Regions from separate parts of the Azospirillum sp. A23 genome, predicted to be linked through region 1. Evidence: predicted binding sites of a transcription regulator. Region 1 holds the regulator's gene; the other holds the start of a gene.
What was found. The regulator LexA, encoded in region 1, represses DNA repair genes until DNA is damaged. The targets are predictions, from matches to a motif close to ATGTTCTANTTTGGTTC.
Positions count from the first base shown of each region.

Region 1 (11,961 bases):
CCTGCCCTGGTTCGCCGAACGGGGATGGGAGGCGCACGCCGTCTCGCTCCGCGGCCACGGCAACAGCGAAGGGCGCAACCGGCTGCATGATTTCGGCATCGCCGACTATGTCGACGACGTGCTGGAGGCGGCGGGCCGCCTGTCCGCTCCTCCGGTACTGATCGGTCATTCGATGGGCGGCATGGTGGTGCAGCGCGCGCTGGCGAAGCGCCGCTTTCCGGCCGGCGTGCTGATGGCGTCGGCGCCGCCCTATGGCCTGCTGACTTCCACCATGGGGCTGGCCTGGCGCTCGCCCTACGTGTTCCAGCAGATGTCGATGCTGATGACCTTCGGCGAGACCGCGATCGACCCCGACGCCATCCGCCGCGCCATGTTCTCCGACAAGATGCCGCACGCCGAAGCGGCCAAGTACGAGAGCTTCCTGCAGGAGGAATCGCGCCGCGTCCTGCTCGACATCGGTGGCTGGATCCCCTTCCCCGTCCTGCCGCCGCGCGACATGCCGGTGCTGGTGATGGGGGCCGAGGAGGATGTGCTGTTCCCGCGCGCGGAAATCGTCGCCACCGCGATGGCGCTGGGCACCCAGCCGGTGTTCATGCCGGGCATGGGCCATGCGATGATGCTGGAACAGGACTGGCAGGCGGCTGCCGAGCGTGTCGAGACTTGGGTCGCCACGACGGTGACGGCCGCAACCGCCCCGTCCGGCTCCGCCGCCTGACCTGCCCGCCCCTAGACCTTCGGCCGTTCCGACCGCGAATAGTTGCTGAAATGCCCCTCCCTGGAGGCCTGCCGGCGGGCGGACTGGAGGATGGCGCCGGACTTGCCCTCTGGCGCCACATTCGACAGCTGGCGGGTCAGGTCGGCACCGCCGCAGGACGGGCAGGCAGGCGTCTCACCGGAGCGGACCAGGGTTTCGAACCCCTGGCCGCAGGACTGGCAACGGTAGGAATAGAGCGGCATCGCACCCTCGCGGAACGGATCGCATCGGTCCGAGCATGCCGCAATACCCACAACAAGAAAACGGTTTTGTTGCGCCGCAACAGCGACTCGTCAGGCCGCCGCTCCGCCGAAATCGAATCCGGCCGCCTCGACCGCCTGCTGCACCAGTTCGGCCGGGATGCCGCCGGCGACCACGACGGTGCCGGTTGCGAGATCGACGGTCACCGCGGCATTGGGAGCCGCCTTGGTGATCGCGTTGGAAACGGAGCGGGCGCAGCCGCTGCAGGTCATCCCATCCACCTTGTACGCATCAGTCATCGTTACTGGCATCGCCACGGGCTTCCTTTGGATCGGGTCAGCCGCCGGCATGGTGCGTCCGCACCACCGCGCTGACCGGGACAAGAACGAAGCCACGCTTTTGCACATCCGGCAACCAGGACGCCAGAGCCTCGATTGTCGCATCGTGCGGGTGGCCGATGGCGACGGCGTAGCCCTGGCGCTTCGCCACCTGTTCGGTCTTGCTCAGTTGGGCCTTCACCGCCGCCACGGTTTCCACATTGTCGAGGAACACGTCGCGCCCGACCCAGGGCATCTTCAGCTCCTGCGCCAGCCCGATTCCGGCGCTGTTGGGCGTCGTCCGGCTGTCCAGCCACAGCAGTCCGCGCCGGTGCAGTTCCGTCAGCACCGGCGCCAGTGCCGTCCGGTCGGCGGTGAATCGGCTGCCCATATGGTTGTTCACCCCGACATAGCCATCGAAGCTGTCCAGCGCCGCGCGGAACCGCTTCACGATCTCGCCCTTGTCCAGCGAAACCAGCAGCGCGTTCGGACCGGGATCGGCCTTCACGCTGGGCTCCATCGGCATGTGCAGCATCAGTTCATGCCCGTTGGCGCGGGCCGCCTTCGACTGGACCGACAGGTCGCGGGCATAGGGCAACCAGGACAGCGTCAGCGGACCGTGCAGCCCGGCCATCCGGGACGAGCGCTTGCGGTCGAGCCCCATGTCGTCGATGACGATGGCGATGATCGGCCTGCCCTGCGGAACCTCGGCCGGCAGCGCATTCCTGCGCCACAATGCCGCATTGCCCGAGGGCGCCTGCACCGGGGGCTGGGCCGGGGGAACCGGCGGCGGCAGCATCGCCACGGTGGTGGCGGGCGGGCGCGTTTCCGCCTGGGCCGGCTTTTCCGGCACCGCATGCTCCGGGCCGTCCGCCGCATGCTGGACAGGCGCCGGAGCCTCCGCCTTCGCCGCCGGCAGCGAGGGGGGCGACGGCGGCACGGCTGCCTGCTGGGGCGGGACCTGCTGGGCCGGACTCTGCTGAACAGGGGCCTGCTGGGCACGCTCGCCGCCGGACCGGCTGCCGGTCAGCGTCGCCACGCCCATCGCCACCGCGAACACCGCAGCAACCGCCGCCAGAGCCAGGACGAAGGGATTCGACAGAAAGGGGGGAAGCGGAACCTTGCGGGCTTTCGAAGGCACCTTGCGGGCCATGGTGACGATGTCCATCCTGCGACCGGGGCGGCGCACAGTGGCACCCTGCCGCAGCGACCGCAATTGCTCAAACGACACAGACGACCACCGCAGCGGCGCCGTCATTCCAACGGCCCGACCGGTCCCCGGAGATTGCCCGATGCGCCCGTACCTTGTCACCGTCCCGCTGCTGCTGGCTGCCTCCACCTCCTCTGCGCTGGCCGCCGGCGGCCCGCAATGCCCGCCGACCGTCAGCGTGACCGCCCAGCCGGAAGCGCCGGGCGGCTGGGCACCCTATCCGGGCCGCGACAGCCACAGCTTCATCGGCATCACCCTGATCGAAGGCGACCGCAGCCAGCAGATGGCCAGCAGCTCGCGCACCACCCTGGCGCCCGACAGCGAGACCAGGCACGCGCGCCGTCTGGTCCAGCTCTGGGAGTTCGACGCCGCGCAGCGCGGCAAGCTCTTCGTGCTCTGCCGGTATCGCGGCACCGAGGCGACGCTCGCCGCCGACCTGCCGCGCCAGACCCGCCGCTGCACGCTGACGCTGGAAACCGACATCCGCGGCGACGTCCTGGACGAGCCGAAGACACCGCCGCAGCTCGACTGCCGGTGAGGACGCGAGGCCCCAGGGCGAAGTTCTGCGCGGAGGCTGGAAATCCGCCCTTTCAGCCGCTAGGGTGTCCATCGTTGGAACAGGGCCGGAACGGCCCGGACGACCCGGGCGAAGGTGACCGGGCAAAGGTGGAAGGCGGAAGGCGCATGCTGCTGCTCATCGATAACTACGACAGCTTTACCTACAACCTCGTCCATTATCTGGGCGAGCTTGGCGCCGACGTGCAGGTCCGCCGCAACGACGCCCTGACGGTGGACGAAGCGATGGTGCTGCGTCCCGACGGCATCGTCCTGTCCCCCGGCCCCTGCGATCCCGACCGCGCCGGCATCTGCCTGCCCCTGATCGACGCCGCCGCCAAGGCCCGCCTGCCGCTGATGGGCGTCTGCCTCGGCCACCAGTCCATCGGGCAGGCCTTCGGCGGCCGGGTGATCCGCGCGCCGGTCCCCATGCACGGCAAGGTCGACAACATCCGGCACGAGGGCCGCGGCGTGCTCGCCGGCCTGCCCAGCCCGTTCCGCGCCACCCGCTACCACTCGCTGATCGTCGAGCGCGACACGCTGCCCGCCTGCCTGGAGGTGACCGGCGAGACCGCCGACGGCCTGATCATGGCGCTGGCCCACCGCGAGTTGCCGATCCACGGCGTGCAGTTCCACCCCGAGAGCATCGAGAGCGAGCACGGCCACAGGATCCTGCAGAACTTCCTGGATCTGACCCGCCCCCGCCCGCAAAGCGCGCCGCTGGAGACCGCGGCATGAGCGGCGATCTGTCCGACATGAAGGCCATCCTGGGCAAGGTCGCCACCGGCGCCGCCCTGACCGAGGCCGAGGCCGGCTTCGCCTTCGACATCATCATGTCCGGCAACGCCACCCCGTCGCAGATGGGCGGCTTCCTGATGGCGTTGCGCGTCCGGGGTGAGACGGTGGACGAGATCACCGGCGCCGCCCGCGTCATGCGTGCCAAGGCGATCCCCGTCGAAGCGCCTCCCGGCACCATCGACACCTGCGGCACCGGCGGCGACGGCGCCGGCACCTACAACATCTCCACCGCCGCGGCGCTGGTGGTGTCGTCCTGCGGCGTGCCGGTCGCCAAGCACGGCAACCGCGCCATCTCGTCGAAGTCCGGTGCCGCCGACGTGCTCGGCTCGCTGGGCGTCAACCTTGACTGCGACTTCGCGCTGGTCCGCAAGGCGCTGTGGGATGCCGGCATCGCCTTCCTGATGGCGCCGCGCCACCACCTCGCCATGCGCAACGTCGGCCCGACCCGCGTCGAGCTTGGGACCCGCACCGTCTTCAACCTGCTGGGCCCGCTCGCCAACCCGGCGACCGCCAAACGGCAGGTGCTCGGCGTCTTCTCCAAGCAGTGGGTGGAGCCGCTGGCCCAGGTGCTGAAGCGGCTGGGCTCCGAGGCCGCCTGGGTCGTCCACGGCTCCGACGGGCTGGACGAGATCACCACCACCGGCCCCACCACTGTCGCCCAGTTGAAGGACGGCGAGGTGACGGTGTTCGAGGTGACGCCGGAGGATGCCGGTCTGCCGCGCGCCCGGATCGAGGAGTTGAAGGGCGGCGACGCCCAGGTCAACGCCGAGGCGATCCATGCCCTGTTCGACGGGGTGCGCAGCCCCTACCGCGACATCGTGCTTCTGAACGCCGCCGCGGCCCTGCTGGTGTCCGGCAAGGCCGCGACCCTGAAGGATGGTGTCGCCATGGCCGCCGACGCCATCGACAGCGGCGGCGCCCGCGACCGCCTGCGCCGGCTGGTCGCCATCACCAACGAGGCAACGGCCTGATGAGCGACGTTCTGACCCGCATCAACGACGACAAGCGCGCCCTGGTGGCCTCCCGCAAGGCCGCCCGTCCCTTGTCGGAGGTGGAGGCCGCCGCCAGGGCCGCCAACGAGAGCAACCCGCCGCGCGGCTTCATCCGGGCGCTGAGCGCCGCGGTCGAGGCCGGCCGCTACGGCCTGATCGCCGAGATCAAGAAGGCGAGCCCGTCCAAGGGCCTGATCCGTCCCGATTTCGACCCGCCGGCGCTGGCCCGTGCCTACCGCGAGGGCGGTGCGACCTGCCTGTCGGTGCTGACCGACGAGCCTTATTTCCAGGGCAAGGACGAGTATCTGGTCGCCGCCCGCGCTGCGGTGGATTTGCCGGTCCTGCGCAAGGACTTCATGGTCGATCCTTATCAGATCGTTGAAGCCCGCGCGCTGGGTGCCGACTGTATTCTGATCATCATGGCGTCGCTGTCCGATGCCCAGGCGGCGGAGATCGAGGACGCCGCCATCGCCCAGGGCCTGGACGTGCTGGTCGAGGTGCACGACCGCGCCGAACTGGACCGCGCGCTGCTGCTGAGGACTCCTCTGCTCGGTGTCAACAACCGCAATCTCAAGACCTTGGCGGTCGATATTGCGACGACGGAAGAGCTGGCCGCCAACGTGCCGGCCGACCGCATGCTGGTGGCGGAAAGCGGGCTCTACAGCCCCGCCGATCTGGCCCGGATGGCGAAGGTCGGGGCGCGCTGCTTCCTGGTTGGCGAATCGCTGATGCGGCAGGCCGACGTCACCGCCGCCACCCGCGCCCTGCTGGCTCCGGTGTGATGCGATGACCGATGTGGTGGCCGATACGGGAGCAGAAGCGAGAGCCGATGTGCTGATCGCTGCGGAGAGCCCGCGCCAGGATGCCGTGATCGCGCTGGTGGCGGCGCTCGACCGCTATCTGCTGGATCTCTACCCGGCGGATACCTGCCACCTGCTCGACATCGGCGAACTGGAGGCGCCGGACCTGCGCTTCCTCGTCGCCCGCAAGGACGGCGTTGCGGTCGGCTGCGCGGCGCTCCGCGTCGATCCGACCGGTTACGGCGAGATCAAGCGGATGTATGTCGATCCCGCTGCCCGTGGACAGCGCATCGGCGACCGTCTGCTCGCCCGGCTGGAGGAACTGGCACAGGCGGAGGGCTTGAACGCCCTGCTGCTCGAATCGGGCATCCATCAGCCCGAGGCGCTGGCGCTCTACCGCAAGGCCGGATTCACCGACCGCGGCCCCTATGCCTGCTACCAAGACAATGGCGTCAGCGTCTTCATGGAAAAGCTTTTGACGGAGACCGTGCGATGACCGGCTTCACCCATTTCGACGCCGAGGGCAAGGCGGTGATGGTCGACGTCTCCGACAAGGCGGACACCGAACGCACCGCGACAGCCGCGGCGACCGTGCTGATGCAGCCGGAAACCCTGGCGCTCATCATGCAGGGCGGGGTGAAGAAGGGCGACGTGCTGTCGGTCGCCCGGCTGGCCGGCATCATGGGGGCCAAGCGCACGCCCGACCTGATCCCGCTGTGCCACCCGCTGATGCTGACCTCGGTCAAGGTCGACCTGTCCTGCGATCCCGCCCGCAACGCGGTGGACGTGACGGCGACCTGCAAGCTGAAGGGCCAGACCGGCGTGGAGATGGAGGCGCTGACCGCCGTCACCGTCGCAGCATTGACCGTCTACGACATGTGCAAGGCGGTGGACCGCGGCATGACCGTCACCGACGTGCGTCTGTTGCACAAGGCCGGCGGCAAGAGCGGCAAGTGGGGCGCGTCCTCCTCCACCGGAGCCTGACGCCATGATCTCCGTCGCCGAGGCGCGTGCCCGCATCCTGTCGGCCTTCACCGCCCTCCCGGCGGAGACCGTCGCCCTGCCCGACGCTCTCGGCCGTGTGCTGGCCGAACCGGTGGTCGCCCGGCTGACCCAGCCGCCCTTCAACGCCGCCGCCATGGATGGCTGGGCCCTGCGTGCCGCCGACATCGCCGCCGCGACCGCCGAGGCCCCCGTCCCGCTGCGCCGCATCGGCGAATCCGCCGCCGGCCACGCCTTCACCGGCAGCGTCGGCGCGGGTGAGGCGGTGCGCATCTTCACCGGCGCTCCCCTGCCCGATGGTGCCGACGCCGTGGTGATGCAGGAGGATTGCAGCGTCGACGAGGCCACCGTGCGGATCGGCCGCGCCGTGGCCGCCGGCCGCTTCGTCCGCGAGGCTGGCTTCGACTTCACGGCCGGTCAGGAGCTTCTGCCGAAGGGACGGCGCCTGACCGCGCGCGACATCGCGCTGGCCGCCGGCGGCAACGTGCCGTGGCTGTCGGTCCACCGCCGGCCGCGCATCGCCGTCCTCGCCACCGGCGATGAGATCGCCCTGCCCGGCGACCCGCTGGGTCCGAGCCAGATCGTCAGCACCAATGCGCTCGGCCTCTGCGCCCTGGTGACCGCCCAGGGCGGGCTCGCCCATAATCTTGGCGTCGCCAAGGACACGCCGGAAAGTGTGGCGGCCCTGGCGAAGGGAGCCGCCGGCTGCGACCTGCTGGTCACCACCGGCGGGGCGGCGCATGGCGATTACGACCTCGTGCGCGATGTGCTGGCCGAACGCGGCGTGGCGCTGGAGGTGCAGACGGTGGCGATGCGTCCGGGCAAGGCACTGATGTTCGGCCGTGCCGGGTCGGTGCCGCTGCTTGGCCTGCCCGGCAACCCGGTGTCCACCGGCGTCACGGCGCTCCTGTTCCTCCGCCCGATCCTGCGCGTGCTGCAGGGCCTGCCGCCGGAGGACGACCGCGTGCCGCTGCGCGCCCGCCTGACCGGCGCGCTGAGGGCCAACGACCGGCGCGAGGAATATCTGCGCGCCACCCTCGCCGCCGGCCCGGACGGTGTCCTGACCGTCACGCCCTTCGCCCGGCAGGACAGCGCCATCACCACCCTGTACGCCCAGGCCGATTGCCTGATCCCCCGCCCGCCCAATGCCGACCCGGAGCCGGCCGGCGCCATGGTGACCGTGCTTCCTTTGACGGATGGGGTGCTCAGCATTTAGACTTGAACAGAGCGCCAGGACATGGCGCTTGGACGAAGACTGGAACAGGTGAACATCACCCGGAAAACTGTTTCACAGCGTTCCAAATGTTCCACACAAGTTCTAAAAGAAGCCGATGGGGGGCTTGACGCGCAGCAGGAACCAAACTAGAACATGGAGCAACGTTTAGTTTTTGTTCCATCTTCAGTCTGGCCGAGGCCGGGAGGCATCCATGCTCACGCGCAAGCAGCACGAATTGCTGCTGTTCATCCACGAACGGCTTGGCCAGGGCGGTGTCTCGCCGTCGTTCGACGAGATGAAGGACGCCCTGGGCCTGAAGTCCAAGTCGGGTATCCATCGCCTGATCACCGGGCTCGAGGAGCGCGGGTTCATCCGCCGCCTGCCCCACCGGGCCCGTGCGCTGGAGGTTCTGCGCCTTCCCGAGGGTCTCGACGCCTCCCGCAACCGGACCGCGGCTGCCAAGCCGAAGTTCCAGCCCAACGTCATCAAGGGCGATTTCGCCTTCGCCGGCCGCGATACCGCTCCACCCGCCCCGACCCCGGCCGCCGCGAACGAGACGGTCCAGCTCCCGCTCTATGGCCGGATCGCCGCCGGAACGCCCATCGAGGCTCTGCGCGACAACAGCGCCTTCGTCGACGTCCCCGCTTCCATGCTGACCGGTGGCGACCATTACGCCCTGGAGGTTTCCGGCGACTCGATGATCGAGGCCGGCATCCTCGATCACGACACCATCGTCATCCAGCGCTGCGATGCGGCGGAGAACGGCACGATTGTCGTCGCTTTGGTGGACGAGGGCGAAGTGACACTGAAGCGCCTGCGCCGCAAGGGCAACACCATCGCCCTGGAACCCGCCAACGCCGCCTATGAGACCCGCATCTTCGGTGCCGACCGCGTCCGCGTACAGGGCAAGCTGGTCGGTCTCGTGCGCAAGTACTGAGCTTTTCCTGCCCGACCGCCGATCCTCTCCTCCGTCCCCGCGGCGGATGGGATCGGTGAGGTCCAAGCTCCTCTCACTTTCCTCCGGTCCAGGGCCGATCTCCCCGCAGCCCGCGCACCGTCTCCACCGTCACCCCCTCGGCGGTCACCGTCAGCGCATGCGCGCCTTCATGGCGCAGGGTCCAGCGGTCCACCACCAGGTCCGCCCGGCAGCGCCGCGCCACCTCGGCCGTCACCACCGCATCGACCGCCCCGCAGTCTTCGTCCAGCGCATCCGGCAGCCGCGGCAAAGCCACCGTCTTTCCCCGTACCCGGTACAGGCAGCCAAGCGCGTCGCAATCCAGCGAGCGCCCTCCCCCGCTCCATCCCCCGTCGGCCGGCCAGGCATCGGCCACCGACCGCTCGCCATCGCGCTCCCGCCAGGTTTCGGTCATCCGCCCGCCGCCCTTGACCGACGCGCTGAGCCGCCCATCCGGCAGCCTGACCGCCATCACCGTCCCGTCGCCGGCCACCAGCACATCCGGCCGCACCGCCAGCATCGGCGAGGCCAGCCCCGCCAGGACCGGCAGCATTCCCAGCCAACGCCACCACCGCGTCCACAGGCACAGCCAGATCCCTCCCATCACCAGCAGGGCGAACCCGTCCGCCGGCATCGCCCGCACGGTCAGCGAGGCCCAGGGGAGACGGCCGAAGAACTCCGCCGTCCAGATCACCGCCCGGTCGCCCCAGTTCATGGCGATCAGCGCCGGCGCCTCCAGTCCGAAGGGCAGCAGCGCGTAGGCGATCAGGCTCCACGGCATGACCCAGAAGGACGTGATGGGAATGGCGATCAGGTTCGACAGCACGCCATAGAAGGCGATCTGCTGGAAATGGAAGAGCGAAAAGGGCAAGGTCGCCAGCGTCGCCACCACGCTGGTCAGCAGAATCCCGCCGACATAGAACAACCCGCGCACGATCCATCCCGCATCGCGCCGCCATTCCGCCAGCCTGACGCTGCCCTTCTCGAAAGCGGCGATCAGCGCCACCACAGCGGCGAAGGACATCTGGAAGCTCGGCCCCAGCATGCCCTCCGGGTCCATCGCCATGGTGACCAGCCCGGCGAAGGCGACCAGCCGCATGCTCAGCGGGTGGCGGTCCAGCATGATCGCCCCCATCACCATGCCGGTCATCAGCACCGACCGCACCGTCGGCAGCGGCGCCCCGACCAGCAGCGTGTAGGCGAGCGCCGACAGGATGCCGAACAGGGCCGCGATCTTCTTGATCGGCCAGCGCAGCGCGATATAGGGCACCGCCGCCAGCAACGCCCGCACGACATAGAACAGGATGCCGGCGGCGATGCCGACATGAAGGCCGGAGATCGACAGCAGATGCGCCAGCCCGCTGTTGCGGAAGTCGTCCATCGTCGCTTCCGGGATGCCGAACTCCTCGCCGTTCAGCAGCGCCGTGGTGACGCTCGCCTCCACCGGATCGCCGATGGCAACCACCACCCGCTCGGCAATCGCGCCGCGCGCCTTCTCGAAGGCGACGGCGACCGTGCTCCACCCCGTCACCGGCGGCGCCTCGACCAGTTCCGGCGCACCGGTGGCAAAGCCCGTACCGCCCAGCCCCATGAACCAGGCCCGCCGCTGGAAGTCGAAGGCACCGGGTTCGGCCGGCGCCTGCGGCGGCAGCAGCGTCGCCCGCAGCCGCACCACCGATCCGGGCGCCGGTGCCGGGAAGCGGTCCGACAGGCGGACGCGCACGGCGGCCGGCGTCCGTTCCGGCGCCAGCTTGCCGATGCTCACGTCCCGCAGGGTGATCCGTGTCGCGCCCGGCCGCCGCTCCACCGCCATCACCCGGCCGGTGACGGTCGCACCGGCGATGCTGCGGCTCAGCACCGGTGCCGCCATGCGGATGGTGTGCGCCTGCGCCACCAGGAACCCCGCCGCCAGCATCAAGAGCGCCATCGCCACGCCGGCCATGGCGAACCATCGCCGCAGCGCCAGCACCAGCACCGTGCAGCCGCCGACCGCCGCCGCGCCGATCCACCAGTCGGGCTCCTGCCGCAGCCCGAAATAGAACGACACACCGGCCCCAAAAGCGACGGGCAGCCACAGCACCCAGCGCTCACCCTCCGCCTCCGCGAGCGCCACGAGTCGCCCGCCGATGCGCGCCAGCAGTCGCCGCCAACGTCCGCCGAGTGTCGCGGGACCGTCGGTTTCCTCCTCCGGCCAGCCGGCGGCCGTCACCGGTAACGGATTCCAGGCGCAGCGATGCCATCTGCGAGCCCCTCAACGACCGTCCATGCGCGCATCGCATTGCCTCCAAGCCAGGTGGCTGTGTTAAACCACGGTGTCGAACCACCGGCGCATCATACCAGCGCCGAACCGGAAATTGAGAGACCGATGACCGTCGTCACCCGCTTCGCTCCGTCGCCGACCGGCTTTCTGCACATCGGCGGTGGCCGCACCGCCCTGTTCAACTGGCTGTACGCCCGCAACACCGGTGGCAAGTTCCTGCTGCGGATCGAAGACACCGACCGGCAACGGTCCACCGACGCGGCGGTGGACGCCATCATCGACGGGCTGAAGTGGCTGGGTCTGGATTGGGACGGCGACGTCGTCAGCCAGTTCGAGCGCAAGGACCGCCATGCCGAGGTCGCGTACCAGATGCTGGCCGCCGGCAAGGCCTATCGCTGCTATTGCAGCCCGGAAGAGCTGGAAGAGATGCGCGCCGCCCAGAAGGCCGCCGGCCAGCCGATGCGCTACGATGGCCGCTGGCGTGACCGTCCCGAGTCCGATGCCCCTCCGGGCGTGGCACCGGTGATCCGGCTGAAGGCGCCGCAGGAAGGCCAGACCGTCCTGAACGACCTCGTTCAGGGCGAGGTGACGGTGCAGAACGCCCAGCTCGACGACCTGATCCTGCTGCGCGCCGACGGCACGCCGACCTATCTGCTGGCGGTGGTGGTGGACGACCACGACATGGGCGTCACCCACGTCATCCGCGGCGACGACCATCTGACCAACACCTTCCGCCAGATCCAGATCTTCAACTCCATGGGCTGGGACCTGCCGCGTTTCGGCCATATCCCGCTCATCCACGGGCCGGACGGCGCCAAGCTGTCCAAGCGCCATGGCGCGCTTGGCGTCGATGCCTACCGCGACATGGGCTATCTGCCGGAGGCGGTCCGCAACTATCTGC
Region 1 is NZ_CP170667.1:1,429,563-1,441,523, forward strand. It holds gene ABNQ40_RS24120 (alpha/beta hydrolase) at 1-715, shown strand, start outside; gene ABNQ40_RS24125 (zinc ribbon domain-containing protein) at 727-957, opposite strand; gene ABNQ40_RS24130 (heavy-metal-associated domain-containing protein) at 1,048-1,254, opposite strand; gene ABNQ40_RS24135 (divergent polysaccharide deacetylase family protein) at 1,292-2,440, opposite strand; gene ABNQ40_RS24140 (STY0301 family protein) at 2,565-3,020, shown strand; gene ABNQ40_RS24145 (aminodeoxychorismate/anthranilate synthase component II) at 3,167-3,775, shown strand; gene trpD (anthranilate phosphoribosyltransferase) at 3,772-4,806, shown strand; gene trpC (indole-3-glycerol phosphate synthase TrpC) at 4,806-5,609, shown strand; gene ABNQ40_RS24160 (GNAT family N-acetyltransferase) at 5,614-6,123, shown strand; gene moaC (cyclic pyranopterin monophosphate synthase MoaC) at 6,120-6,611, shown strand; gene glp (gephyrin-like molybdotransferase Glp) at 6,616-7,845, shown strand; gene lexA (transcriptional repressor LexA) at 8,057-8,782, shown strand; gene ABNQ40_RS24180 (ComEC/Rec2 family competence protein) at 8,856-11,009, opposite strand; gene gltX (glutamate--tRNA ligase) at 11,166-11,961, shown strand, end outside.

Region 2 (11,961 bases), on a different replicon from region 1:
CCCATGGCTTCGACGCCGCCTTCGGCGGGGCGCGCCGCGACGAGGAGAAGAGCCGCGCCAAGGAGCGCATCTTCTCCTTCCGGACATCCTCCCACCGCTGGGAACCGAAGAACCAGCGGCCGGAGCTGTGGAGCCTCTACCAGGGCCGCATCCACAAGGGCGAGAGCATCCGCGTGTTCCCGCTGTCGAACTGGACCGAGCTGGACATCTGGCAATACATCCACCAGGAGGCCATCCCGGTGGTGCCGCTCTATTTCGCCAAGCCGCGCCCGGTGGTGGAGCGCGACGGCACGCTGATCATGGTCGACGACGACCGGCTGCCGCTGAGGCCCGGCGAGGTGCCGGAGATGGCCTGGGTGCGCTTCCGCACGCTCGGCTGCTATCCGCTGACCGGGGCCGTGCGCAGCACCGCCGCCACCCTGCCCGAGATCATCCGCGAGATGCTGCTGTCCACCGGTTCGGAACGGCAGGGCCGGGTGATCGATCAGGACGCCGCCGCCTCGATGGAAGCGAAGAAGCAGGAAGGCTATTTCTGATGCTGACGGATCTCGATCCCGCCACCGCTCCTGCGGATGCCGCCCCCTCTGAGGCCGCCCCCTCCGATGCCGCCAATGAGGTGCAGGAGTATCTCGCCCGCCAGAACGGCAAGGACCTGCTGCGCTTCATCACCTGCGGCTCGGTAGACGACGGCAAGTCGACGCTGATCGGCCGGCTGCTCTACGACTGCAAATGCCTCTTTGAGGACCAGCTGGCCAGCCTGGAGGCGGACTCCGGCCGCTTCGGCACCACCGGCGCCGGCCAGCTCGACCTTGCCCTGCTGGTCGACGGGCTGGCGGCGGAGCGCGAGCAGGGCATCACCATCGATGTCGCCTACCGCTTCTTCACCACCGAGCGCCGCAAGTTCATCGTCGCCGACACGCCGGGCCACGAGCAGTACACCCGCAACATGGTCACCGGCGCGTCCACCGCCGACGCCGCGGTTCTGCTGGTCGACGTGCGCAAGGGGGTGCTGACCCAGACCCGGCGCCACAGCACCATCGTCTCGCTCTTGGGCGTCCGCCATGTCGTGCTGGCGGTCAACAAGATGGACGCGGTCGGCTGGAGCCGCGAGACCTTCGAGCGGATCGCCGCCGACTACCGCGTCTTCGCCCAGCGCATCGGCATCGACGAGGTCACCTGCATCCCGGTCTCGGCGCTCACCGGCGACAACGTTACCAAACCATCGGAGCATATGGGCTGGTACGGCGGCCCCACCCTGCTCGGCCATCTGGAGAGCGTCGACGCCGCGGCGGAGGAAAAGCTCGGCTCCTTCCGCATGGCGGTGCAGTGGGTCAACCGGCCCAACCAGGATTTCCGCGGCTTCTGCGGCACGGTGGCCGGCGGCGCGCTGCGCACCGGCGACGAGGTCGCCATCCTGCCCGGCGGGCGGACCAGCCGGGTGGCGCGGATCGTCACCATGGACGGCGATCTTGGGACGGCGCTGCCCGGACAGGCGGTCACGCTGGTGCTGGCCGACGAGGTCGATGCCAGCCGCGGCGACATGATCGTCGCCGCCGCCGGCCGGCCGGAGGTGGCCGACCAGTTCGCGGCGCATGTGGTGTGGATGGACGAGCAGCCGCTGCTGCCCGGCCGCTCCTACCTGCTGCGGGCCGGCACGGCGACGGTCGGCGCCCAGGTGACCGAGCTGAAGCACACCATCAACGTCAACACCCAGGAGCATGCCGCCGCCAAGCATCTGGACCTCAACGACGTCGGTTTCTGCAATCTGGCGCTCGACCGGCCGATCCCGTTCGACGCCTATGCCGACAGCCGCGAGACCGGCAGCTTCATCCTGATCGACCGGTTGACCAACGCCACCGCCGGCTGCGGCATGATCCGCTTCCCGCTGCGCCGGGCCTCCAACATCCACCGCCACGCCTCGAAGCTGGACAAGGCGGCACGGGCGGGGAACTTGCAGAAGCCCTGCGTGCTCTGGTTCACCGGCCTGTCCGGCTCCGGCAAATCCAGCGTTGCCGACCGGCTGGAGCAGGAGCTGCACCGTCTCGGCCGCCGCACCATGATCCTCGACGGCGACAATGTCCGCCACGGGCTGAACCGCGATCTGGGCTTCACCGACGAGGACCGGGTGGAGAACATCCGCCGCGTCGCCGAGGTGTCGAAGCTGATGGTGGACGCCGGGCTGATCGTGCTGGTCAGCTTCATCTCCCCCTTCCGCGAGGAGCGCCGGATGGCGCGCTCCCTGGTGGAGGACGGCGAGTTCGTCGAGATCTTCATGGACACCCCGCTGGAGGTCTGCGAGGCCCGCGACCCCAAGGGGCTCTACAGGAAGGCCCGCGCCGGCCAGCTCCCGCACTTCACCGGCATCGACAGCGCCTACGAGCCGCCGGACGCGCCGGAGATCACGCTGAAGGGCGCCGAACACGGCACCGACGCGATGGTCGCCCAGGTGATCGGGGAACTGCGGCGGCGCGAGGTGATCTGAGGGGGAGAAGAGAGGATGGGTTTCGCTCCTGCTCGTCCTACAAGACAGTTTGCTTTCTAAAAGATCCACAAATATTGTATGAGGAGAAGCACAAAAAATAGGGTATTTTGAGCCATCAATGGCGGAGCCAACTTGGGCAAGCTGACGACCTTCGGAAAGTTGCGGGTGGTCGTCCAGGGGCGCGACCACAATCCGCCCCACTTCCACGTCAAAGGGCCCGACGTCAACGCCTTGGTCGGTATCGATCCCGTCATCGTCATCCGCGGCAAGGTGCCGTCCGACCTGTGGCCTGAAATCCGGACCTGGGCCGTCATGCACCGTGCCGAACTGATCGCCGCCTGGAATACCCTCAACCCGCACAGCCCCACCACCTGAAAGGGAGGTTCCATGTCAGAAGGCTTCGTTATCGGGACCGACCCCCGCCCCGTCCCGCTGATTGCTGCGGTCGAGGCCGGCCCCGGAACCATCCTGACTGTCGATTGGGTCGGTGGGGGCGGGGTGTCCGTCGATCTGGCTGGCTGGATCGCCTTGCACAAGATTGACGCTCTGCGCGTGCCCACCATCTTCGCAAAGCCCGAGATCGGTGAAGACGGCGACACTATCCAATGGGCCGGGGACGAGGACCTGTCGATCGACAGTGTGCATCTGGAGTTGCTGGCCGAACAGCAAGCCGTCTTCGGCGCGGCCGAACTGTCGGAGTGGCAGGACCGGCATGGTCTGTCCAACACTGAGGCGGCCGATCTGTTCGCGCTGCATGTCAACACCTGGATCAACTATCGCACCGGTGTCAGTTCGGTTCCTCGGGCGCTGCTGATCGCCTGCCGCGCCATCGACCGAGACCCCCTGCCTCTGGCCGCCTTCCTGCGCCCTCGCCGCCCCGGTCGCCCGCCGGCGGCGGCTGAGTGAAGCACCATCACTCTGGATAACTTTTCATCGACACAAGCCGTCAACCCGCCCCCGCCACCATCTCCCGTGCCCGCCGCAGGTCGGCGACGAAGTCGCGATAGGCCTGCTCCGCCCCCTCGCCCGCCGGCAGGCGCAGCAGGTAGGACGGGTGGACGGTGACCAGCCCCTCCCAGTCGCCGAACCCCATCGGCCCGCGCTCCCGCAGGACCGAGACGCTGCGCCCGGTCAGCGCGAGCGCCGCGGTGGCGCCCAGAGTCACCACCAGACGCGGGCGGACGAAGCCCAGCTCCTTCATCAGCCACCAGCGGTAATGCTTCACCTCGCCGGCGGTCGGCGACTGGTGCAGGCGGCGCTTGCCGCGGGCGACGAACTTGAAATGCTTCACCGCGTTGGTCAGGTAGGCGGCGCCGCGCTCGATCCCGGCCTCCTCCAGCGCGCGGGTAAGCAGCTGCCCGGCCGGGCCGACGAAGGGCCGGCCCTCCACATCCTCGTGGTCGCCGGGCTGCTCGCCGACGATGGCGATGGCGGCCCCCACCGGCCCCTCGCCCAGCACGGCTTGCGTCGCCCCCGGCACCAGGGGATCCGCCGCCCGGATGATGCGGTTCAGCTCGGCCAGCGTCGCCGGCTCCTGCCGGGCCATGGCGGCGACGGCCTTGTCGGGGTTGCGGCGCCGGGGCGCCGCGGCCTCCGCCTCGATCATCGCCTGGACGCGGGCGGGGGCGGAGCGGATCATTCCGGGAATGGCCGCGGCTTCCGGCAGGTTGGCCCAGTATTTCCGCGGCATCTCCGCCCGCATCGCCGTCGGGTTCACCCGCGCGGGATTGAAGGTGCTCTCGTAATAGCGCTGCCAGCCCTCGGCGAAGCGGTCGTCGCGGTCGAGCCCCTCCGGCCTCAAAGCCGCCGGCCCGACCGTCAGCGAGCGCCGGTCCCACTGCAGCGAACCGACCGGCGTCAGGATCGTCCAGACCAGGCTCTCGAACCGTTCGACAAAGAAGGGGGCGGTCGCCTCGACGATGAAATTGTCGGGCTCGAACCACGCGACGTAGCGCTCCCCGCCATCGGGATCCCGAACTTCGCGGAAGCGCAGGAAGGCGTGCATCTTGTGCAGGTCGCGCCGCACCGCCTTGTCCAGCATCGCCAGCCGATGGACCAGCGGGTCGGCATGGTGGTCGAGGATGTCGCGCTCCCCCCGCACCACCCGGCAGACCAGCCGGTGCAACAGGCCATAACGCTCCGGATCGCGGTGGCAGACCACGCTTTCGATCAGCGCCCCCACCGGCCGGGGCAGCGGAACCGGCGGCGCATCGGCCGGCAACGGGGCGGCATCGCCGAACAGCGACGGCGCCGCCCCGCCGCTCCACACCACCCCGTCCGGATCGGCGCCGAGCGCGACCAGCCCGCGCAGGGCGCGGCGGAAGCCGTCCAGATCGGCGCCGTCCTTCAACTCCACATGCCGCATGGCTCGGCCCCTCAGAACAGGCTGAGCTGCTTGGGCGGCGCCACCAGCCGCTGCCGCAGGTCGGCGCGGTCGGTCAGCCCGCCCGGATGGTGGTCGGCGGCGATCAGGAAGGCGCGCGCCCGCTTCAGCCCCGACGACAGCCGGGCCACATCCTCCAGCCGCAGGGTGGTGTGGCGGCGCGCCTCGACGATCTTGTCGACCGCCCGCGCCCCCAGCCCCGGCACGCGCAGCAGCATCTCGCGGTCGGCGCTGTTCACGTCGACCGGAAAGCGCTCGCGGTTCTTCAGGGCCCAGGCCAGCTTGGGGTCGACGCCCAGATCCAGCATCCCGCCCTCGCCCCCGGCGGCGATCTCGTCCACCGTGAAGCCGTAATAGCGCAGCAGCCAGTCGGCCTGGTACAGCCGGTTCTCGCGCTGGAGCGGCGGCGGCTTGGCCGGCAAAGCGGAACTCGCCTCCGGGATCGGGCTGAAGGCGGAATAATAGACCCGGCGCAGCCCATAGCGGCGATAGAGCGTGTCGCTGGTCTCCAGCACCGACAGGTCGGTGGAGGCGTCGGCGCCGACGATCATCTGGGTGCTCTGACCTGCGGGGGAGAAGCGGCGCTTTTCCTCCTTGGCCTCCAGGATGCGTTCGCCGACCTGCCCCATCACCGCCTTGATCGAGGTGCCGTCCTTCTCCGGCGCGAACTCCTTCAGGCTGCGGTCCGACGACAGTTCCAGGTTGATCGACAGCCGGTCGGCCCACAGCCCGGCCTGCTCGATCAGCCAGGGGCTGGCCTCCGGAATCGTCTTCAGATGGATGTAGCCGGCGAAGCCATGGTCGCGCCGCAGCGTGCGCGCCACCAGCATCAGCTGCTCCATCGTGTGGTCGGGCGAGCGGATGATGCCGGAGGACAGGAACAGCCCTTCGATGCAGTTGCGCTTGTAGAAGCCCAGCGTCAGCTGCACCACCTCGTCGACGCTGAACCGCGCGCGCCGCACGTTGGAGGAGCGGCGGTTGATGCAGTAGGCGCAGTCGAACAGGCAATAGTTGGTCAGCAGGATCTTGAGCAGCGAGACGCAGCGCCCGTCCGGCGTATAGGCGTGGCAGATGCCGGCCCCGGTGGTCGAACCGATGCCGTCCGGCCCGCCCGTCCGCCGCTTCGCCCCCGACGACGCGCAGGAGGCGTCGTATTTCGCCGCATCCGCCAGGATTTCGAGTTTGTCGAGCAGCGCGTCATCCACCGCGATGGCTTCCCTCTTCCTTTCAGGATGTTCGCAATATGTTCTTATCTAAGGAAAAGGCAAGCGGGGTGTCTTGAAAGCGGGCCGGAACGGGGCCACGTGCTCTACAACCGGATCCGGGCCCCTCTGGCGACTTAGACGTGGTCGCGATGTCGGATCTCTTCACCTGCTTTTGCGCCGACGGGCGTGACCGCACTTGGAGGGACTGATGCCCTTACCCCTGAGACAGGGCCCCCGGCATTCCCTGCTCCCGGCCTTATCCCCAACGCGCCGCCCCTCCGGCGCGCCGCACGGCTGTGCCGCCGCTCCTGGCGGTCGCCCTCTGGGCGGCCGGCTCCGTGCGCCTGCGGGGCGTCGGCGCCGGGCCCAGGGCCGAGACCCTGACTCCTTCCCCCGCCTCATTCCCAACCTTTTGATGAAGACGAGCATCGCCATGGACCACACCGAACGCCAGATCATCGACGACTTGTTCGCCAAGCTGCATCAGGCCGAGGCGCAATCCGGCCCGCGCGATCCCGAGGCCGAGGCGCTGATCCGCGAGCGGATCGCCCGCCAGCCGGCCGCCCCCTACCTGATGGCGCAGGCCATCGTGATGATGGAGCAGGCGCTCGCCGCCTCCCAGGGCCGCAACGAGGAGCTGGAGCGCCAGCTGCGCGAGCGACCGGCCGCCCCCGCGGGCCCGGCCCAGCCCGGCGGCGGCGGCCTGTTCGGCAGCCTGTTCGGCGGCAGCAGCCGTCCTGCTCCGCAGCCCTCATATCCGGCGTCTGCCCCGGCCGCAGCCGCTCCGGCCGCTGCCATGCCGGCCGGCTCGCCCTGGGGCCGTCCGCCGGCAGCATCAGGCACGCCCGCCTATGGCGACCCGCGCGTCGCCGGCTATGCCCAGCAGCCGCGGGCCGGCGGCGGCTTCATGGCCGGCGCCATGCAGACGGCGGCCGGCGTCGCCGGCGGCATGCTGATCGGCAGCGCGCTCTCCAGCATGTTCTCCGGCGGCGAGGCGGTGGCGGCCGAAGCCGCCGGTGCCGCCACCGATGCGGCCACCGCCGCCACCGATCATGTCGAACAGACGGTCGAGGACAGCGGCTGGGGCGATTTCGGCGGCGAAGAGGAGTTGTAAGTCCATCCCTGATGGCGGCGCTCCGTTGAACTTGACGCCGCCTCAGGGGAACAAATTCCTATAGAATGGCGTAGGACTCACCGTTGCGGAGCCGACGCCATGCCTTCCCCTCCCCTCTGTTCAGGATCGCCTGCGCCAAGGCATGGCAGGGGGCATGGCAGGGGGGCCTCCCCGACCGATGGAACGCCGCCGTCCGCCCTGTTCCACAGCGTTCCATCCGGCCCCGCCGCTGGCCCCATCTCGGACCCCGGTGCCGGCCCGCCGGATGGAACGGCAGCGCTTGGCGTGTTTCACGCTGTTCCAGCCGTCTTTCCCGTCGGCCCCGTCGATGGAACGCCGCCGCCCGGCACGTTCCACGCTGTTGCAACCGCCGTCCGCTGCGCCCCGCCCTCAGGCCTTCACGATGCGGTCGGCGAAGCCCTCGACGGCGCGCATGGCGTTGCGGGTGTCGACCACCAGCGGGCAGTGGGCGGCGAGGCCCTGCCAGTCGATGCCGTCATGGTCGGTGACGATCACCGCCGCGTCGAAGCCGGCGAGCCGTTCCGCCGTCCACTCGACGGACCGGCGGCCGGCGAGTGCGGCATGCTCGCGGGTGACCGGCAGCACGGGGATGAAGGGGTCGTGGTACTCGACCGCCGCCCCGCGCTCCAGCAGCATCTCCATCAGCCGCAGCCCTGGCGATTCCCGGCTGTCGTCGACATTCTTCTTGTAGGCCATGCCGACCAGCAGGATGCGCGACCGGCTGAGCCCGATCCCGGCCTGCCGGTCGAGCGCCAGGGCCAGCCGATCCACCACATGGCGCGGCATCATCGTGTTGACCTCGCCCGCCAGCTCGATGAAGCGGGTGGAGATCTGGTACTCGCGCGCCTTCCAGGTCAGGTAGAAGGGGTCGATCGGGATGCAGTGGCCGCCCAGGCCGGGGCCGGGATAGAAGGGCATGAAGCCGAAGGGCTTGGTCTTCGCCGCCTCGATCACCTCCCAGATGTCGATGCCCATCGGTTCGAAGACGATCTTCAGCTCGTTCACCAGGGCGATGTTGACCGAGCGGAAGATGTTCTCGGTCAGCTTGGTCGCCTCCGCCGCCCGAGTGCCCGACACCGGCACCACCTGCGGCACCACCTGCTCGTAGAGCGCCACCGCCAGCCGGCGCGCGCCCTCGTCGTCGCCGCCGACCACCTTGGGGATGGTGCTGGTGGTGAAGGTGATGTTGCCGGGATCCTCGCGCTCGGGCGAATAGGCCAGGAAGAAGTCGCGGCCGCTGGCCAGCCCGGTCTCCTCCAGGATCGGCCGCATCACCTCGTCGGTGGTGCCGGGCCAGGTGGTCGATTCCAGGATCACCAGCTGGCCGCGGCGCAGCCGGTCGCGGATCAGCCGGGTGGAGGCCTCGACGAAGCTCAGGTCCGGCTCGCGCTGCGGCGACAGCGGGGTGGGGACGCAGACGATCACGGCATCGCAGGCGGCGAACGCGTCGGCATCGGTCGTCGCCCGGAACCGCCCGGTCGCCGACGCCTGGGCGACACGGCTGTCGGCGATCTGCCGGATGTAGGAGCGTCCGCCGTTCAGCGCCGCCGCCTTGGCCGGGTCGATGTCGAAGCCGGTGACCGTGAAGCCGGCCCCGGTCAGCGCCAGGGCCAGCGGCAGTCCGACATAGCCGAGCCCGACCACCGCCACCCGCGCGCTGCGGCCGCGATAGGCGCTTTCCAGGGACTGGATGTCGGGTGCCTGCATGTCGGGCTGGGTGTCCGCTGTGCTCATCGTGCCGTTCCGTTCGAAAGGACTGGACCGCCCGGACAGGTGTCCCGCCTGCGGTCGCCGAATGTGTGACGGGCGGGATGGCTTTGCGCAACCCCCCCTTCCGCCGGCAAGACCCGTCCATGGGGGCCTGGGGTCGGAAACTCTGGCGCCGGGACCGGCAAGGGTGCCAACCTCCCCGGACACCGCTCGTCCGAAACTTGCCGTCCAAAACCCGATCTGCCATGACAGCCCGGCACCCGCCCCTTCTTCCGCAACAGATCGCCCCGGTGGACGACCGCCAGTCGGCGTTGACCGCCCTCCATCTGGGCGGCGACCCGGCGGCCCTCTTCGGCTATTTCATGGCGCTGCGCGAGGAGAGCGACCGGGCGCTCGCCGGCCTGCCGCCGGCCGGCGGCAAGCCCTATCCCTATGGCCGCTGCGAGGAGATCACCCGCGACCTCTTCGCCCGCCTGTCGCTGCGTCTGGCCCAGCCGGCCGGCCCGGTGGAGCGCGCGCTGCGCGCCTTCGTCGAGGGGGGCGGCGTTCTGCAAAGCGTCTGGGGCGTCCTGCGCGGGCAGTATTTCCAGAACGCGCTCCAGATCGGTGCGCTCTATGTCGACGTGTCGAACGACACGGTGGTGGTCACCAAGCCGAAGGTGGAGATCCTGCCCATCGCGGAGTCCGGTCTGGTGCCGGTGCGCGACCTCGATCATTTCCGGCAGACGGCGGAGCGTTACTGGGGGGCGACGCTCTACGCCAACCATCTGGCACCGACGCTGGCCCCGCTGCTGCCGGTGCTGTCGGTCAGTCCCGGCCGGCTGGCGCCCGGCCTGCAATCGGCCTGCGACTACATGATCGCGCTGATGTGCCGCGACCGGTTCGAGCAGGCCGAACGCTGGCTGGAGACCGGCCCCGCCCCGCCCGCGGACCTCGCCGCCGCCTGTCTTGCCGCCATCCCCGCCGACCTGCGCCCGCTGACCGGCCAGCCCCGGTTGGAGGCGGTCGCCGCTTGCCGCCGCGCCCGGGAGGCCGCCTGCTGGGCCGATCCCGACTGGCGCACTGCCCGCGTGCTCGACTATCTGCGGCTCATGCGCGGGCCGGGAGGTTAACCCTCTTCCCGGCCCTCATCCTCTCACAGCCGGTCCGTGCTGAAGGTGTCGCAGGCTTCCAGCCGGCCGCTTTCCATGCCGGTGCGGAACCAGCGGACGCGCTGGGCGGAACTGCCATGGGTGAAGCTGTCGGGGCTGACGGTGCCGCGCGCCTGACGTTGCAGGCGGTCGTCGCCGATGGCACTGGCGGCGGTCAGCGCCTCCTCGACGTCGCCGGGTTCCAGCATCCTGCGGTCGCGGTTGGCGTGGTTGCCCCAGATGCCGGCGAAGCAGTCGGCCTGCAACTCCAGCCGCACCGACAGGGCGTTGGCCTCGGCCTGGCCGCCCGCCCGCTGCTGGGCCGCCTGCACCTTGTCGGAGATGCCCAGCAGGTTCTGCACATGGTGGCCGACCTCATGGGCGATGACATAGGCCTGGGCGAAGTCGCCCGGGGCCTGGAAGCGGTCGCGCAGCTCGCGGTAGAAGCCGAGGTCGATGTAGAGCTTGCGGTCCATCGGGCAGTAGAAGGGCCCCATCGCCGCCTGCGCCCGGCCGCAGCCCGACGACACCGTGCCGGTGAACAGCACCAGCGTCGGGTCCTGGTACTGGCGCCCCATCTGCTGGAACAGGCCCTGCCAGGTGTCCTCGGTGTCGGCCAGCACGACTGAGACGAAGCGCTTCAGCTCGTCGTCAGCCTGGCTGCGCGGAGCGGCTTCGCCGATCTGGGTGCGGTCTGCGGTGGTCCGGTCTCCCTGCTCGCCGCCGCCCAGCAGCACCGTGGGATCGACCCCCAGCACCATCGAGACCAGCAGCACCACGATGACGCCGCCGACGCCCAGCCCGCCCGGGCCGATGCGGATACCCCCGCCCCCACCGCCGAACCCGCCGCCGCCCGGGCTTCCCTGTCCGCGGCGGTCCTCGACATTCTCGCTTTCCCGTCCGCCCTGCCACCGCATCGCCACCCTCCTTCGGCCGCCCGTCCCGATCGTCAGGTCCGGTTGAGACGAAACCATCAAGGGCTTCCCGCGTTCCCTGCGGGTCCGGCGGTAAGACGGGGAACCGGTGCGGAACGGCTTGAAAATCCGACCCCGCTCCCCATCTGGAGAAAAGCCGAAGACCGTCTGGGCAGAACCGCTCGGGCTGTGCCGCCCCCACCTTTTCCGCCCTGGCGGGAGAGAGCCTTCGTGGGGGCGCCGGCCGTTTGGAACATGCCCATACCGGGGCCTGTTTTGCTTTATCGGAGCCTCCTGCAGCGGTGTTGCGCCGCGGCGGCTCCCGTTCACGACGCCACACAAACAAGAGCCGGCCGGCACCGAAATCCATCGGTCCGCCCATCCGGCCTGGAGGATTTTCATGACGACCCCGATCGTTTCCGCCCTTTCGCAGACCGCCGGCCATTTTGCCGCCCAGCCCGCCTTTGCGCCGGTCCAGCGGGCCTCCACCCGCCTCACCGCTGGCCAATTCGCCGCAGTTGAGAGCAAAAAGCCCGATTTTCGCTCCAGTCCTGAGCCGTCCGGCTTGACCCGGGGCGAACTGCGGCAGATTGTGCTCGACATCCTGGGCTGATCCTATCGGCCCGGGCTCGTCCCTTTCTACCCATCCACGACCACAGGAGATCACCATAGCCAAGCTCTACGACGCGGACCCCGTCCGCGAAGGCCCGCGCCTCAACCGTGAAATCACCGCCCGTATGGTCCGCCTCGTCGGCGCCGACGGCGAGATGGTCGGCGTGGTGCCGCTCCGCCAAGCGCTGGAAGCCGCCGCGGATGCCGACCTCGACCTCGTCGAAGTGGCGCCCCAGGCGGATCCGCCTGTCTGCAAGATCCTCGATTACGGCAAGTTCCGTTTCGAGGAGCAGAAGAAGGCCAACGAGGCGCGGAAGAAGCAGAAGATCATCGAGCTGAAGGAAATCAAGCTTCGGCCGAACATCGACGATCACGATTATGACGTGAAGA
Region 2 is NZ_CP170665.1:66,322-78,282, forward strand. It holds gene cysD (sulfate adenylyltransferase subunit CysD) at 1-536, shown strand, start outside; gene cysN (sulfate adenylyltransferase subunit CysN) at 536-2,482, shown strand; gene ABNQ40_RS08425 (DUF4160 domain-containing protein) at 2,615-2,857, shown strand; gene ABNQ40_RS08430 (DUF2442 domain-containing protein) at 2,870-3,388, shown strand; gene ABNQ40_RS08435 (UdgX family uracil-DNA binding protein) at 3,429-4,847, opposite strand; gene ABNQ40_RS08440 (putative DNA modification/repair radical SAM protein) at 4,859-6,070, opposite strand; gene ABNQ40_RS08445 (DUF2076 domain-containing protein) at 6,504-7,184, shown strand; gene ABNQ40_RS08450 (nucleotide sugar dehydrogenase) at 7,575-8,939, opposite strand; gene ABNQ40_RS08455 (hypothetical protein) at 9,161-10,027, shown strand; gene ABNQ40_RS08460 (neutral zinc metallopeptidase) at 10,051-10,962, opposite strand; gene ABNQ40_RS08465 (hypothetical protein) at 11,360-11,572, shown strand; gene infC (translation initiation factor IF-3) at 11,697-11,961, shown strand, end outside.
Region 2: ABNQ40_RS08440 (putative DNA modification/repair radical SAM protein) is a predicted target of LexA. The motif match lies at 6,098-6,114, and genes of this name have one in related genera.